DNA from 2 places in the Caulobacter sp. FG121 genome. Region 2 is predicted to be linked to the other one. Evidence: predicted binding sites of a transcription regulator. Region 2 holds the regulator's gene; the other holds the start of a gene.
The links. The regulator LexA, encoded in region 2, represses DNA repair genes until DNA is damaged. The targets are predictions, from matches to a motif close to ATGTTCNCNANNTGTTCT.
Positions count from the first base shown of each region.

Region 1: uvrA (excinuclease ABC subunit UvrA) is a predicted target of LexA. The motif match lies at 3,528-3,545, and genes of this name have one in related genera.

Region 1 covers NZ_JBMDKR010000001.1:45,417-52,410, forward strand. Annotated here, with positions in the region: gene ACODSL_RS00235 (TetR/AcrR family transcriptional regulator) at 1-304, opposite strand, end outside; gene ACODSL_RS00240 (PaaI family thioesterase) at 344-751, shown strand; gene ACODSL_RS00245 (ABC-F family ATP-binding cassette domain-containing protein) at 754-2,277, opposite strand; gene ACODSL_RS00250 (group III truncated hemoglobin) at 2,450-2,938, shown strand; gene ACODSL_RS00255 (DUF1203 domain-containing protein) at 3,012-3,479, shown strand; gene uvrA (excinuclease ABC subunit UvrA) at 3,629-6,520, shown strand; gene ACODSL_RS00265 (hypothetical protein) at 6,543-6,994, opposite strand, start outside.
Region 2 covers NZ_JBMDKR010000004.1:2,120-9,113, reverse strand. Annotated here, with positions in the region: gene trpE (anthranilate synthase component I) at 1-683, shown strand, start outside; gene ACODSL_RS11555 (TonB family protein) at 730-1,152, shown strand; gene ACODSL_RS11550 (hypothetical protein) at 1,175-1,414, opposite strand; gene ACODSL_RS11545 (GIY-YIG nuclease family protein) at 1,616-1,915, opposite strand; gene ACODSL_RS11540 (anthranilate synthase component II) at 2,150-2,740, shown strand; gene trpD (anthranilate phosphoribosyltransferase) at 2,744-3,754, shown strand; gene trpC (indole-3-glycerol phosphate synthase TrpC) at 3,751-4,545, shown strand; gene ACODSL_RS11525 (hypothetical protein) at 4,549-4,800, opposite strand; gene lexA (transcriptional repressor LexA) at 4,982-5,680, shown strand; gene ACODSL_RS11515 (DUF1993 family protein) at 5,897-6,406, shown strand; gene ACODSL_RS11510 (ComEC/Rec2 family competence protein) at 6,403-6,994, opposite strand, start outside.

The DNA.
Region 1 (6,994 bases), on a different contig from region 2:
CGCGCCATCCGCTCTGTTCCATCCAGCCGGCCAGCCGGCGGACGTACTCCCGTACCAGCGACGGCGCATCGGGGCTCTCTGTCGCGATCTGCACCAGCGTGCGCTCGACCAGCCCGCCGGCGAAACGCACGGCCGCCTCGCCGATCTGCGCCTTGCCCTGCGGGAAGTAGTGATAGAGCGAACCCTTCGGCGCGCGGCTGCGGGCGACGATGTCGTTCAGGCCCGTGGCCGCGTAGCCGCGACGCCGAAACAGGGTCGCGGCGGCCTGGATGATGGCCTGACGGTGTTTGGGCTGGGCTGCCATGAGAATATATATAGACTGGTCTACATCAATAGAAAGTTGATGGCCATGTCCGTTCCCGAGGGCTTCACGCCCCACTACCGCCAGAGCCCACTGACAGCGCCGTGGGAGCCGCTCTACAGCCGGACCACGGACGAGGCGGTGATCATCGGCCTGCGGGCGGGCGAGGCCCACTGCAACAGCCGGGGGCTGGTGCACGGCGGGCTGATCTCGGCCCTCGCCGACAACGCCATGGGCCTTTCGGCCGGGCTGGGCCTCAACGCCGCCGGCGGGCTGGTGACCGTCTCGCTGGCCGTGGACTTCCTCGGCGCGGCGAAGCCCGGCCAGTGGCTGGAGTTCACCACGGCCTTTGCGAAGCGCGGAAAGACCCTCTGCTTCGCCCACCTGTTCGTCACCGCCGACGGCGAGATCGTGGCCCGGGCCAACGCCACCTTCCGCGTCATCGGCTGAGCTCAGCCCAGCGTCACCTCGCGGTCTATGCCAATGGCCTCAAGGAAGTCCGGGTCATGGCTGACCACCAGCAACGCCCCGTCGTAGCCGGCCAGCGCCGCCTCGACCGCCTCGATCGACTGCAGGTCCAGATGGTTGGTGGGCTCGTCGAGAATCAGCAGCTGCGGCGGCTCCGGCGAGGACAGAACGCAGGCCAGCGCCGCCCGCAGCCGCTCCCCGCCGCTCAGCGAGCCGACCGTCTGGTGCGCCGCCGTATTGCGGAACAGGAACCGGGCCAGGGCGGCCTGGGCGTCGTTGACACTGGCGGCGGGATTGAGCCGTCGGAACGCCTGCAGGATCGTCTCCTCGTCGCGCAGCACGGCCGCCTGCTGGTCGAGCAGCACCGACCGGGCGCCGCGAACGATCCGCCCGGCCGTGGGGACGAGTTCCCCGGCCGCCAGCCGGATCAGGGTGGTCTTGCCGGAGCCGTTGGGGCCCGTCACCGCGACGCGCTCCGGCCCGACGAGGCTCAGCGACAGGTCCGACAGGATCGGCGCGGCGCCATAGCCGAACGCCACGGCCTCGAAGACCAGCACGGTCTTGCCCGCGGCTAGCCCGGAGGACGGCAGGGCGAAGGCCAGGGCCCGCGCCTGCTCGACCCGTGACCGGGCCTCCGTCAACGCCTCGGCGGCCGTGTCGCGCTGGCGTTCGGCGAGGCGCTCGCCCCGTGCGCCGCTGTTCTCCGCGCGCTCGGCCATGGCGCCCAGCAGGATCTTCGGGGCCGAGCCCGAGGCCGCGTACCGGCGGCCGCCGGCGTCGCGGCGGTCCTTGCGTTCCCGCGCCTGCTGGACATCACGTTCGATGCGGCCGGCCTCGCGTTCGGCGTCGCCCAGCGCCCGTTCGGCCGCCGCCCGCTCCTCGGCCTTACGCTCGAGATAGAGGTCGTAGTTCCCGCCATAGACCCGCGCGCCCAGGCTTGAGAGCTCGACGATGCGGTCCATCTCGCGCAGCAGCGACCGGTCGTGGCTGACCACCACCGCCCCGCCCCGCCAGCGCCGCAGGAACCCGACGAGGAAGCCCCTCGCCTCGGCGTCGAGGTTGTTGGTCGGCTCGTCGAGCAGGATGGCGTCCGGCTCGCTGACCAGCAGCGCCGCCAGGGCCAGCCGCGTCAGCTGGCCGCCGCTCAGGCTGTCCGCCGGCCGGTCATGGGCCAGCCCCGGCAGGCCGACTTCGATCAGGGCGTCATCGATGCGCACCGGCAGCCCCCAGTCGGCCTCGGCGAAGTCCTCGTCGTCGCCGGTCCCGGCCTCGACGCGATCCAGGCGCGCGAGGCCCTCTTTAGCCCCCAGCAGGTCGGCGACCGTTGCGCCGGGCGGCGGCGCCAGCGTCTGGCGCAGCAGCGTGGACTTGCCCACGCCGTTGCGGCCGACAAGGCCGGTGCGCTCCCGCCCGAAGGCGAGGCTGAGATTGTCGAAGAGGACGCGGCCGTCAGGCGTGGCGGCGGAGACAGCGTCCAGAACGAGGCTGGTGGAATTCCGGGGAGACATGGGCGCTCACGGGCAGGGACAGGGAAACGGCGAAGCGGTTTTCCATGCTGCGATCCACGAGAGCCTCCGTTGGCGACCGGCCCGGCGCCGGATCCCCGATATAGGCCATCGCCGGCGCGGCGCAAAGACGCGGCCGGTGGCCAGCGGCGCAGCGGAGGATTATCTGACGGCCATGAGCGATCCCCTCGCCTTCCAGGCCACGGCCTATTCGCCGGAAGAGGCCCGCGCCCGCCGCGCCGACGCCGTGGCGCGCGCCAAGGCGGCCACCGGCATCGACGAGGCGCTGATCTCCGACCTGGTCGAGGCCTTCTACCAGCGGGTCCGGGCCGATCCGCTGCTGGGCCCCGTGTTCGCCGGGCGGATCACCGACTGGGGTCCGCATCTGGCGCAGATGAAGCTGTTCTGGGGTTCGGTGGCGCTGGCCACCGGCGCCTATCAGGGCCGGCCGATGCCCAGGCACATGCGGCTGCCGGTCGACGCGCGCCACTTCGACCGCTGGCTGGCCCTGTTCGAGGAAACCGCCTACTCGCTCTGCACCCCCCTGGCCGCCGAGCATTTCATCGTCCGCGCCCGCAACATCGCCGAGAGCCTCGAACTGGGCGTGGCCAACGCAAGCGGCGTGATGCTGGGTATCGGCGAGCGGTTCGTGCGGCCGGACTGAAAGTCCGCAAGAACCGGGTCGCGGCCGGCCTCGCGCCTGACCAGACTGGAACGCCTCAACACAGGAGTTCCCCATGTCCTTCGTCGTCACCGGCCTGTCGCCCGAACCCTTTGCCCCGCTGTTCGACCTCGATGAGGCCGCTCTCGCCGCGCGCGGCGGCCGTCGGGTGGTCGCCGACAGCAAGCCCGGCTTCCCCTGCCGCATCACCCTGGAGGACGCCGAGCCTGGCGAGACCCTGCTGCTGCTCAATCACGAGCACCAGGAGGCCAACAGCCCCTACCGCGCCTGCCACGCCATCTATGTCCGGCAGGGCGCTACCGCGGCGGCGCGGGTGACGGACGCCATGCCGCCGGCGCTCCAGACCCGTCTGCTGGCGATCCGCGCCTTCGACGACGCGGGCATGATGATCGACGCCGAGATCGTCGAGGGCGCGCAGGCCGAGCCGCTGATCGAGCGTTTCCTCGCCGATTCTCGCGCGGCCTATCTGCACGCCCACAACGCCCGTCGCGGATGCTTCGCGGCGCGCATCGACCGGGTCTGATGACAGGGTGGTGTCAGCAGGATCGGCCCCTGCTGACATCATGCCGCCGCGTTCCCACAATGTTCTTGTGCAATCGGCGAGTCTGCGCACTACATACAGGCGTTGCGCCGCGCCCGAGGGGGCGGCTTCCAGCCTTCCTCCCGGTGACCATGGCCGACCAGCAGAACTTCATCCGCGTGCGCGGAGCCCGCGAGCACAATCTCAAGAACGTCAGCGTCGATATTCCGCGCGGCGAACTGGTGGTGATCACCGGCCTGTCGGGCTCGGGCAAGTCGTCGCTCGCGTTTGACACGATCTACGCCGAGGGCCAGCGGCGCTACGTCGAGAGCCTGTCGGCCTACGCGCGCCAGTTCCTCGAGCTGATGAGCAAGCCGGACGTCGACCTGATCGAGGGGCTGTCGCCGGCCATCTCGATCGAGCAGAAAACCACCAGCCGCAACCCGCGCTCGACCGTGGGCACGGTGACCGAGATCCACGACTACATGCGTCTGTTGTGGGCGCGGGTCGGGGTGCCCTATTCGCCGGCCACCGGCCTGCCGATCGAGAGCCAGACCGTCAGCCAGATGGTCGACAAGCTGACGGTCCTGCCCGAGGGCGAGCGGCTGTATCTGCTCGCGCCCGTCGTGCGCGGCCGCAAGGGTGAGTACAGGAAGGAGATCGCCGAGTGGCGCAAGCTCGGCTTCCAGCGGCTGAAGATCGACGGCGTGCTCTATCCGATCGAGGACGCGCCGGAGCTGGACAAGAAGTTCAAGCACGACATCGACGTGGTCGTGGACCGGCTGGTGACCAAGAACGGCCTTGAGCAGCGCTACGCCGACAGCATCGAACAGGCCCTGCGGCTGGCCGACGGCATCGCCGTGGCCGAGTGGGCCGACGCCGAGATTGAAGGCGGTGAGCCTCGCCGCATCATCTTCTCCGAAAAGTTCGCCTGCCCGGTCAGCGGCTTCACCATCAGCGAGATCGAGCCGCGGCTGTTCTCGTTCAACAACCCGTTCGGCGCCTGCCCGACCTGTGACGGCCTGGGGGCCAAGCTGGCGTTCGACGCCGACCTGGTGGTGCCGGACAAGGACAAGACCCTGCACAAGGGCGCGGTGTCGCCCTGGGCCAAGGGCCCCTCGCCGCTCTACACCCAGACCCTGCAGGCGCTGGCCCGACACTACAGCTTTTCGATGGACGCGCCCTGGCACAGCCTGTCAGCCGAGGCGCAGAAGGTCGTGCTGTACGGCACCGGGACCGAGAAGATTCACTTCGTCTACGATGACAACGCCCGCAAGTACGAGGTCAACAAGCCCTTCGAGGGCGTGTTGCCGAACCTCGAGCGGCGCTGGCGGGAGACGGACTCGGCCTGGGTTCGCGAGGAGCTCGGCCGCTACCAGTCCGACACGCCCTGCGATGTCTGCGACGGCGCGCGCCTCAAGCCCGAAGCCCTGGCGGTCAAGATCGGCCAGCGCAACATCGCCGAGGTCAGCACCCTGGCCATCCGCCAGGCCAAGGCCTGGTTCGAGGCGCTCGAAGGCCAGCTGAGCGACAAGCAGATGGAGATCGCCCGGCGGATCCTGAAGGAGATCAACGATCGCCTGCGCTTCCTCGTCGACGTCGGCCTGGACTACCTCAACCTGTCGCGCGGCTCGGGCACCCTGTCCGGTGGCGAGAGCCAGCGCATCCGGCTGGCCAGCCAGATCGGCAGTGGCCTGACCGGCGTGCTCTACGTGCTGGACGAGCCGTCGATCGGCCTTCACCAGCGCGACAACACCCGCCTGTTGCAGTCGTTGCGCGGCCTGCGCGACCTCGGCAACTCGGTGCTGGTGGTCGAGCATGACGAGGAGGCCATCCTCACCGCCGACTATGTCATCGACATGGGCCCGGCCGCCGGCGTGCACGGCGGCGAGATCATCGCCGAGGGCAAACCTGCCGACATCATGGCCAATCCAAAGAGCGTCACCGGCCAGTACCTGACCGGCACGCGCGAGATCGCCGTGCCCGAGCAGCGCCGGCCGATCTCGAAGAAGCATGTGCTGCGCGTCGTCGGCGCGACCGGCAACAACCTCAAGAGCGTCACCGGCGAGATTCCGGTCGGCACCTTCACCTGCATCACCGGGGTCAGCGGCGGCGGCAAGTCGACCTTCACCATCGAGACCCTCTACAAGGCCGCCGCGCGCCGGCTGAACAACGCCAGCGAGGCCCCGGCCCCCTACGAGAAGATCGAGGGGCTGGAGAACTTCGACAAGGTCATCGACATCGACCAGAGCCCGATCGGCCGCACGCCGCGGTCGAACCCGGCGACCTACACCGGCGCCTTCCAGCCGATCCGCGACTGGTTCAGCCAGCTGCCGGAGAGCAAGGCGCGCGGCTATGGCCCGGGCCGGTTCAGCTTCAACGTCAAGGGCGGCCGCTGCGAGGCCTGTCAGGGCGACGGCCTGATCAAGATCGAGATGCACTTCCTGCCCGACGTCTACGTCACCTGCGACGTCTGCAAGGGCAAGCGCTACAACCGCGAGACCCTCGAGATCCTGTTCAAGGGCAAGTCGATCGCCGACATCCTCGACATGACCGTCGAGGAGGCCGCCGACTTCTTCAAGGTCGTGCCGCCGGTGCGCGACAAGATGGAGACCCTGAAGAGGGTCGGCCTGGGCTACGTCCACGTCGGCCAGCAGGCGACGACGCTGTCGGGCGGCGAGGCCCAGCGGGTCAAGCTATCGAAGGAACTGAGCAAGCGGGCCACCGGGCGCACCCTCTACATTCTCGACGAGCCGACCACCGGCCTGCATTTCGAGGACACGAAGAAGTTGCTCGAGGTGCTCCACGAGTTGGTCGACCAGGGCAACACCGTGGTGGTCATCGAGCACAATCTGGATGTGGTGAAGACGGCCGACTGGATCGTCGACTTCGGCCCCGAGGGCGGCGACGGCGGCGGCGAGATCGTCGGCGTCGGCACGCCCGAGAAGGTCGCCGGCATCGAGGGCAGCTGGACCGGTCGTTACCTGGCCGAGGTGCTCAAACGCCACCGCGACCGGGCCGGCGAGAAGCGCAGGCGGGCCTGATCGCCCGCCCGCGCCTTACTCATCAGGCGGGTGCGCCGCCGCCGGTCAGGCTGCGGTAAATCTCCGGTGCCGGACACATCATGATCAAGAGGAGGAACGGCGCGGGAATGGCCGCGACCAGTTCGTAGATCAGGAAGGTCGGGGTGAAGAAGGTCTTCAGCGACGTGAAATCCGGCGAGAAGATCGTGCCCATCGCGCTGAACCCGCCACCGATCAGGACCATCACCAGCATCAGGATGGCGAACACCGCCGCGTAGGTGATCACCATCAGGATGAACGCCAGGATGTAGGCGCCGAGCATCGGCCAGAATTTGCCCCGGGTCAGGGCCCAGGATCCAAACACGTTGATCTTGCCCGTAGCGAAGGTCTGCGCGCTGGCCAGTGAAAGACGCACAAGCAGCACAATCATGAAGCCGAACAACGCGAGCCCGCCGACGATCCCGGCCAGCGGCGCGAAAGCCTTGCCGACCATGG
Region 2 (6,994 bases):
TCGGACCGTTCCAGCTGGTCGGCTCGAGCCCCGAGATTCTCGTGCGGTTGCGCGACGGCAAGGTGACCATCCGGCCGATCGCCGGCACCCGCCCGCGCGGCGCCACGCCCGAGCAGGATCTGGCGCTGGAACAGGAGCTGCTCGCCGATCCCAAGGAACGCTCCGAACACCTGATGCTGCTCGACCTCGGCCGCAACGACGTGGGCCGCGTCGCCCGGCTGCGCGAGCCCGGTCGCAACGAACCGGCAAAGGCACAGCGTGGGCCTGCCGTGCGGGTCACCGAGAGCTTCATCATCGAGCGCTACAGCCACGTGATGCACATCGTCTCCAACGTCGAGGGCGATGCGCCCGACGGCCTGGATCCCGTCGACGTGCTGATGGCCGCCCTGCCCGCCGGCACCCTGTCCGGCGCGCCGAAGGTGCGGGCGATGGAGATCATCGACGAGCTGGAGACCGAGAAGCGCGGCCTCGGCTATGCCGGCGCGGTCGGCTATTTCGGCGCAGATGGCTCGGTCGACACCTGCATCGTACTACGCACCGCGCTGCTCAAGGACGGGACGATGTACGTCCAGGCCGGCGGCGGCGTTGTCGCCGACAGCGACCCGGACGCCGAGTACGACGAGACCCTGCACAAGTCGAACGCCCTGCGGCGCGCGGCGGCCGAGGCCTGGCGGTTCGGGTAGTATAGGTTAAGTTCGCGCGTGGACTAACGTGCTGCGGGAAGTTGTGATGCATCAGTCAACTCGGTCAGCTCTGCTGGCTGCCGTCTTGTGCGTCGCTATGCCCCTTTCCGCTGCGCATGGACAGTCGCTGCCGCCATCGAGCGCCACACCGGCCCCCGCCACGGAAACGTCGCTAATCACCCGACCAGATTGGCGTCGGAAGCCGACAGCAGATGACATCGCCCGGGTCTACCCGCTTCGGGCCTCACGGGAAGATGTCGATGGCCGCGCCACAATCCGGTGTCTGGTCAAGGCTGACGGGCGGCTCGAACAATGTGAAGCCCTCTCCGAAAGTCCGATCGGCTACGGCTTCGGCGAAGCGGCGGTCAAACTCGGACGGCTGTTCGTGATGGACAAAATCACCAGCGACGGGGTGCCGGTCACAGGCGCTGTAGTGATGATTCCGATGGTGTTCCGGGCGCCTCGCTAGGCGAAGGCTGTATAATTCGGACTTAGTTGTTCTCGCTGGGCGACACGACCTCAGTCGTGGCCGGCGCAGGCTCCAGCGCCAGCCGGCTTTCGCTCACGGGCGGAGCCATGACCATCGCCACGGCGAACCCCAGGGCCGAGACCGCCGCGAACAGCGCCGCCGCCAGGGCGCCGACCAGGTTCTCCCGCTCCAGCGGCGGCTTGAGCAGCGCCTTGGCGTAGGCCAGAGCCTCATGGTCGAGAACGGAATCAGCGTGCGGCATGGGCGGAAGATGAAGCGCGCCGCCATCCCACACAACGTCATCGTCGGACTTGTTCCGACGACCCAAGGCCTGGCTGTTCGACGGGAGCACGCGGAGGGCGCCGCGCCAGGGACCATTCGCACCGTGCGCATGGGTCGTCGGAACAAGTCCGACGATGACGGAAGTTTGGGGTGCGTCGGCAAGTAAGGCGATAGCGGCCCCTTACAGCCACACCCCGTACAGATCATCCCAGTGCGGGTTCTCACGCTCGATCAGGTTGATCTTCCAGTCGCGGATCCAGCGCTTCATGGTCTTCTCGGTGCGGATCGCGTTGGTCATCAGCTCGAACGAACGGTACCAGACCAGCCGCTTGCAGCCGTGATCGCGCGTAAACCCCGGGATCAGGCCTTCGCGATGCTCCCAGACCCTGCGGGACAGGTTGCCGGTGACGCCGATGTAGAGCGTGCCGTGCCGGCCGCTGGCCATGATGTAGACCGCGATGATCCCGTCGCGCGAAACCATACATCAAGCCATACTACTATCTTTGCGCGCATTCCATCCCCGTCATCGTCGGACTTGTTCCGACGACCCAAGGCCTGACTGTTCGACGGGAGCACGCGGAGGGCGCCGCGCCAGGGACCATTCGCACGGTGCGCATGGGTCGTCGGAACACGTCCGACGATGACGGGATAATCGGAAACTGGCGGGGATTGGGGCGATGACGAAAAGGGGGAATGGCTCTAGAATAAACGCACCATGATCCTCGTCATCGATAACTACGACAGCTTTACCTACAACCTCGTTCACTACCTGAACGAACTGGGGGCGGAGACGGCTGTCTGGCGCAACGACGCGCTGACGGTGCAGGAAGCGCTGGGGATGAAGCCCGAGGCGGTGCTGCTGTCGCCGGGCCCCTGCGCGCCGGACCAGGCCGGGATCTGCCTGCCGCTGCTGCGCGGCGCGCCGGAAGACCTGCCGATCCTCGGGGTCTGCCTCGGCCACCAGGCGATCGGCCAGGCCTATGGCGGCGAAGTCGTGCGGGCCAAGGCGATCATGCACGGCAAGACCAGCCCGATCCATCACGAGGGCAAGGGCATGTTCAGGGGCATGCCCAACCCGTTCACGGCGGCGCGTTACCACAGCCTGTCCGTGCCGAAGGAAAGCCTGCCGGACGTTCTGGAGGTCACCGCCCGGACCGAGGACGGCGAGATCATGGGATTCCAGCACAGGACCCGGCCGGTCTTCGGCGTTCAGTTCCATCCCGAATCCATCGCCACAGAGGGCGGCCACCATCTGCTGGCTAATTTCCTCGATCTGGCCGGCGTCAAGCGCGGCGAGACCGTCTAGGCCGTGTCGGATGCCTTCAAGCCTCTGCTGAACCGTCTGGCCGACGGCGCGACCCTGTCCGAGGAGGACGCGGAGGCCTTCTTCAGCGCCTGCCTGCGCGGCGAGCCGACCCCGGCCCAGGTGGCCGCGGCGGTCACCGCGATCCGCCTGCGCGGCGAGACGGTCGGCGAGATCGTCGCCTGCGCCCGCGCGATGCGGCGGGCGGCGGTCAATCTCGATCTGCCCTACGAGACGGTCGATGTCTGCGGCACCGGCGGCGACGGCCTGCACACCCTGAACATTTCGACCGCCGTCGGCTTCGTCGCGGCGGGTGGCGGGCTGAAGGTGGCCAAGCACGGCAACCGGGCCATCACCAGCAAGTCCGGCACCGCAGATGTGCTGGCCGCGCTGGGCGTCAACATCGATCCCGGCCTCGACAAGCAGCGCGCGGCGCTGGACCAGGCCGGCATCTGCTTCCTGTTTGCCCAGGCTCACCACGGGGCGATGAAGCATGTCTCGCCGATCCGCCAGCAACTGGGTTTCCGCACGATTTTCAATCTGTTAGGCCCATTGACTAATCCTGCAGGCGCACGGCGGCAGGTGGTCGGTGTCTCGGCCCCGCGTTTCGTCGAGCCGATTGCCCAGGCGCTGGGCGCGCTGGGCGCGGTCCGCGCCTGGTCCGTCCACGGCCAGGGCATGGACGAACTGGCCACCACCGGCGAGACCGAGGTCGCCGAATGGCGCGACGGCGGCGTGCGCCGCTTTCAGATTACGCCGGAAGCCGTTGGATTGCCTCGCGGTTCACTCGCTGATCTTACGGGTGGAGATCCCGGGTACAACGCCGCCGCCCTGCGGGACCTGTTGAACGGCAAGGCCGACGCGTATCGCGACATCGTGCTGTTGAACGCCGCCGCCGCGTTCCTCGTGGCGGACAAGGTCGAGACGTTGCGCGAAGGCGTCGAACTGGCCGGCCAGGTCATCGACGACGGCCGAGCCCTGAAGGCGCTCGAGACCCTGGTCGCGGTGACCGCATGACCGACATCCTCGCCAGGATCGCCGCCTACAAGCGGGACGAGGTGGCGCAGCGCAAGCCGGCCCGGCCGTTGGCCGAGGTCGAAGCCGCCGCCCAGGCCGCCAGCGCGCCGCGCGGCTTCAAGGCCTCGCTGGAATGCCACCATGGTCCCGGCCGGCTTTCGCTTATCGCCGAGATCAAGAAGGCCTCCCCGTCCAAGGGCCTGATCCGGGCAGACTTTGACCCGCCGGCGCTGGCAAAGGCCTACGAGGCCGGCGGCGCGGCCTGCCTGTCCGTGCTGACCGACGGCCCGAGCTTTCAGGGCGCGGACAGCTATCTGGTGGCGGCCCGGGCGGCGACCGCCCTGCCCTGCATCCGCAAGGACTTCCTCGTCGATCCCTGGCAGGTGGCCGAGAGCCGCGCGCTGGGCGCCGACGCAATTCTGGTCATCCTGGCGATGATCGACGACGCCCTGGCCGCCGACCTGATGGCGCAGGCCGCCCGCTTCGGCATGGACGCCCTGGTCGAGGTGCATGACGAGGCCGAGATGGACCGCGCCTGCGCCCTGGGTGCGACGCTCGTTGGCGTGAACAACCGCGACCTGCGGACATTCACCGTCGATCTGGCGATCACCGAGCGACTCGCCGCCCGCGCACCGGCCGGGGCCTTGCTGGTGACGGAGAGCGGCATCTTCACCGCCGCCGACGCGGCCCGGCTGGAAGGCTCGGGCGCGAAGGCCATGCTGGTGGGCGAAAGCCTGATGCGTCAGGCCGATGTGGAAGCAGCGACGCGGTCGCTGCTGGCAGCGGCGTAGTCGCTACCCCGCCCTGACCGCCGCCGGCCGCAACGATTCGACGTCGCCAGGGGGCCGCACCTTCCGTCCCATGGTCCAGTTGGACTGCATCCGCACCTTGGGATTCGGCGCGCTCCAGATCTCGCCGCTGTCATCCAGCGCCACCACCCAGATCAGGTGATGCTCGGGGCCGTAGTCGATGACGGCGATGGCCTGACCGGAGCCCTTGCCCTCGACGGTCATGGGAATCGGGGTCTGCAGTTCGGTGAACGACATGGTCTCTCGCGGGGCTGGCTGCTCCGTCGAAACGACCGGCAACCGCCCGTGTTCCCTCGCTTTTTCGTGAGCTTTCGGCGCCTCGAACCCCGTTAACTTGACAGAAACCAAGAACGCCTAGAGAACATCGACAGTTGTTAGCGGTTTGTTCCGCGACAGATTCGGTGGCGAGGCCCGGCAGATGCTCACCCGCAAGCAGCACGAACTGCTCATGTTCATCCACGAGCGGATCAAGGAGACCGGTGTCTCTCCCTCCTTCGACGAGATGAAGGAGGCGCTCGATCTGGCCTCCAAGTCGGGCATTCACCGACTGATCACGGCGCTGGAGGAGCGCGGATTCCTGCGCCGCCTGCCGCACCGGGCCCGGGCGCTGGAAGTGACCAAGCTGCCGCAGCAGGCGACAACCTCCGCTCCCGCCGGCGGCCGGCAGTCGTTCAAGCCCCAGGTCGTGGCAGGCGACAAACTGGCCCCGTCCCCGGCTTCAATCGCCAATGATGTGCGTGAAATTCCGCTGCTTGGCCGGATCGCAGCCGGTTCGCCGATCGAGGCGCTGCAGGTCGAACGCGACAAGATGCTGGTGTCCGAAAGCATGCTGGGGGCCGGCGAGCACTATGTGCTCGAGGTGCAGGGCGACTCGATGATCGACGCCGGTATCCTCGACGGCGACTTCGTGCTGATCCGCAAGACCGACACCGCGCACAGCGGCGAGATCGTCGTGGCCCTGGTCCAGGGCGAGGAAGCCACGCTCAAGCGCCTGCGCCGCAAGGGCGCCTCCATCGCGCTGGAAGCGGCCAACCCAAAATACCAGACACGGGTCTATGGCCCCGATCAGGTCGAGGTCCAGGGCAAGCTGGTCGGGCTGATCCGCAAGTATCACTGAGTTTCATGATCTATGCTCCCCACGGCGTGGGGAGCTGTCGCGCGAAGCGTGACTGAGGGGAGTCGGTGCACGGACTCCCCTCCACCGCTCTTCGAGCGGTCCCCCTCCCCAGCTCCGCTGGGGAGGATTTTTGTGAAGACGAACCCCTCCCCTACGACCCCCTTTCGCTTTCCACCACCACGCGGCAGGCTCGCCCAAACAATCGGGAGCACCGTCATGACCGTCAGCCTGTTCAGTTTCGTCGACATCTTTGACCGCGCGCTGGCGGCGGCCGATCACCTGATCGATCGAGGCCTGACCTTCGCCGAGGCGCAGGGCGGTGGCGAAGACAACCTGCTCGGCTGGCGGCTGATCGACGATATGGCCACCTTCCGCTTCCAGATCACCGTGGTCTGCAACTTCGCCCGGCAGTGGCCGGCCCGCGCGGCGGGTCTGCCCGTGCCAGAATCCCTGCCGGACGATCTCGACGTCGCCGGCCTGAAGGCCGCCATCGGCGAGGGGCGGACCTATCTGGCCGGGCTGACGCCGGCTCAGTTCGAGGGGCGTGACGACGCACCCGTGACCTTCGCCATCGGCCCCGGGATGGAGCCGACCTTGCCGGCTGGGCGATGGATCACGGTGTTCGCCAACACCAACCTGATGTTCCACCTGTCGACCGCCTACGGGATTCTTCGGGCCAGGGGCGTCCCGCTGGGCAAGATCGACCTGTTCGCCGCGGGGCTCTAGCCGGTCCAGGGCCGCCGCCCACGCAGGTCGTTCGCCCATCGCACCTGCCAGCCGTCGTGCGTTCGCCACAGCTCCGCCGCCCCGCCGACTGCGAAATCCTCCGCCGACAGCAGGATCGCGCCCTCACAGCCCCGCCAGGGCGCCGGCGAGCGCATAACGACGAGTCGGCCCGGCGCACAAAGCTCGTCGAATTCCGCTGGTTTCGGGGGCTTCTTCCCCGCCCAGAGAGCGACGTCAGGGCCCCTGCCCGGCAGGCAGGCGAAGCGGTCGCAGGCGAACAGGGCGTCTCTCGCGGCTTCCGGGTCTTCGCTGATGGCCAGTCCACGGCGACGGGTCCACAGGTCGGCTGCGAACCGGCGGGCATCGGGGCGCAGCAGAATGGCCTGTCGCTCGACCCGCACGGCCATCGCCGCGCCGTCGGAGGCGATCCAGACGTCAGGCGGGGTCGCGCGCGGCCAGACCAGCACGGCCATCGCCATAGGCGCGCCCAGCCAGCGCAGACGGCCCTTCCACAGGCACAGCAGCATGATGCCGAGAAAGGCGATCGGCAGGGCGGCGGCCGGCCCGCTGGCGATCGTGACCTGGGCT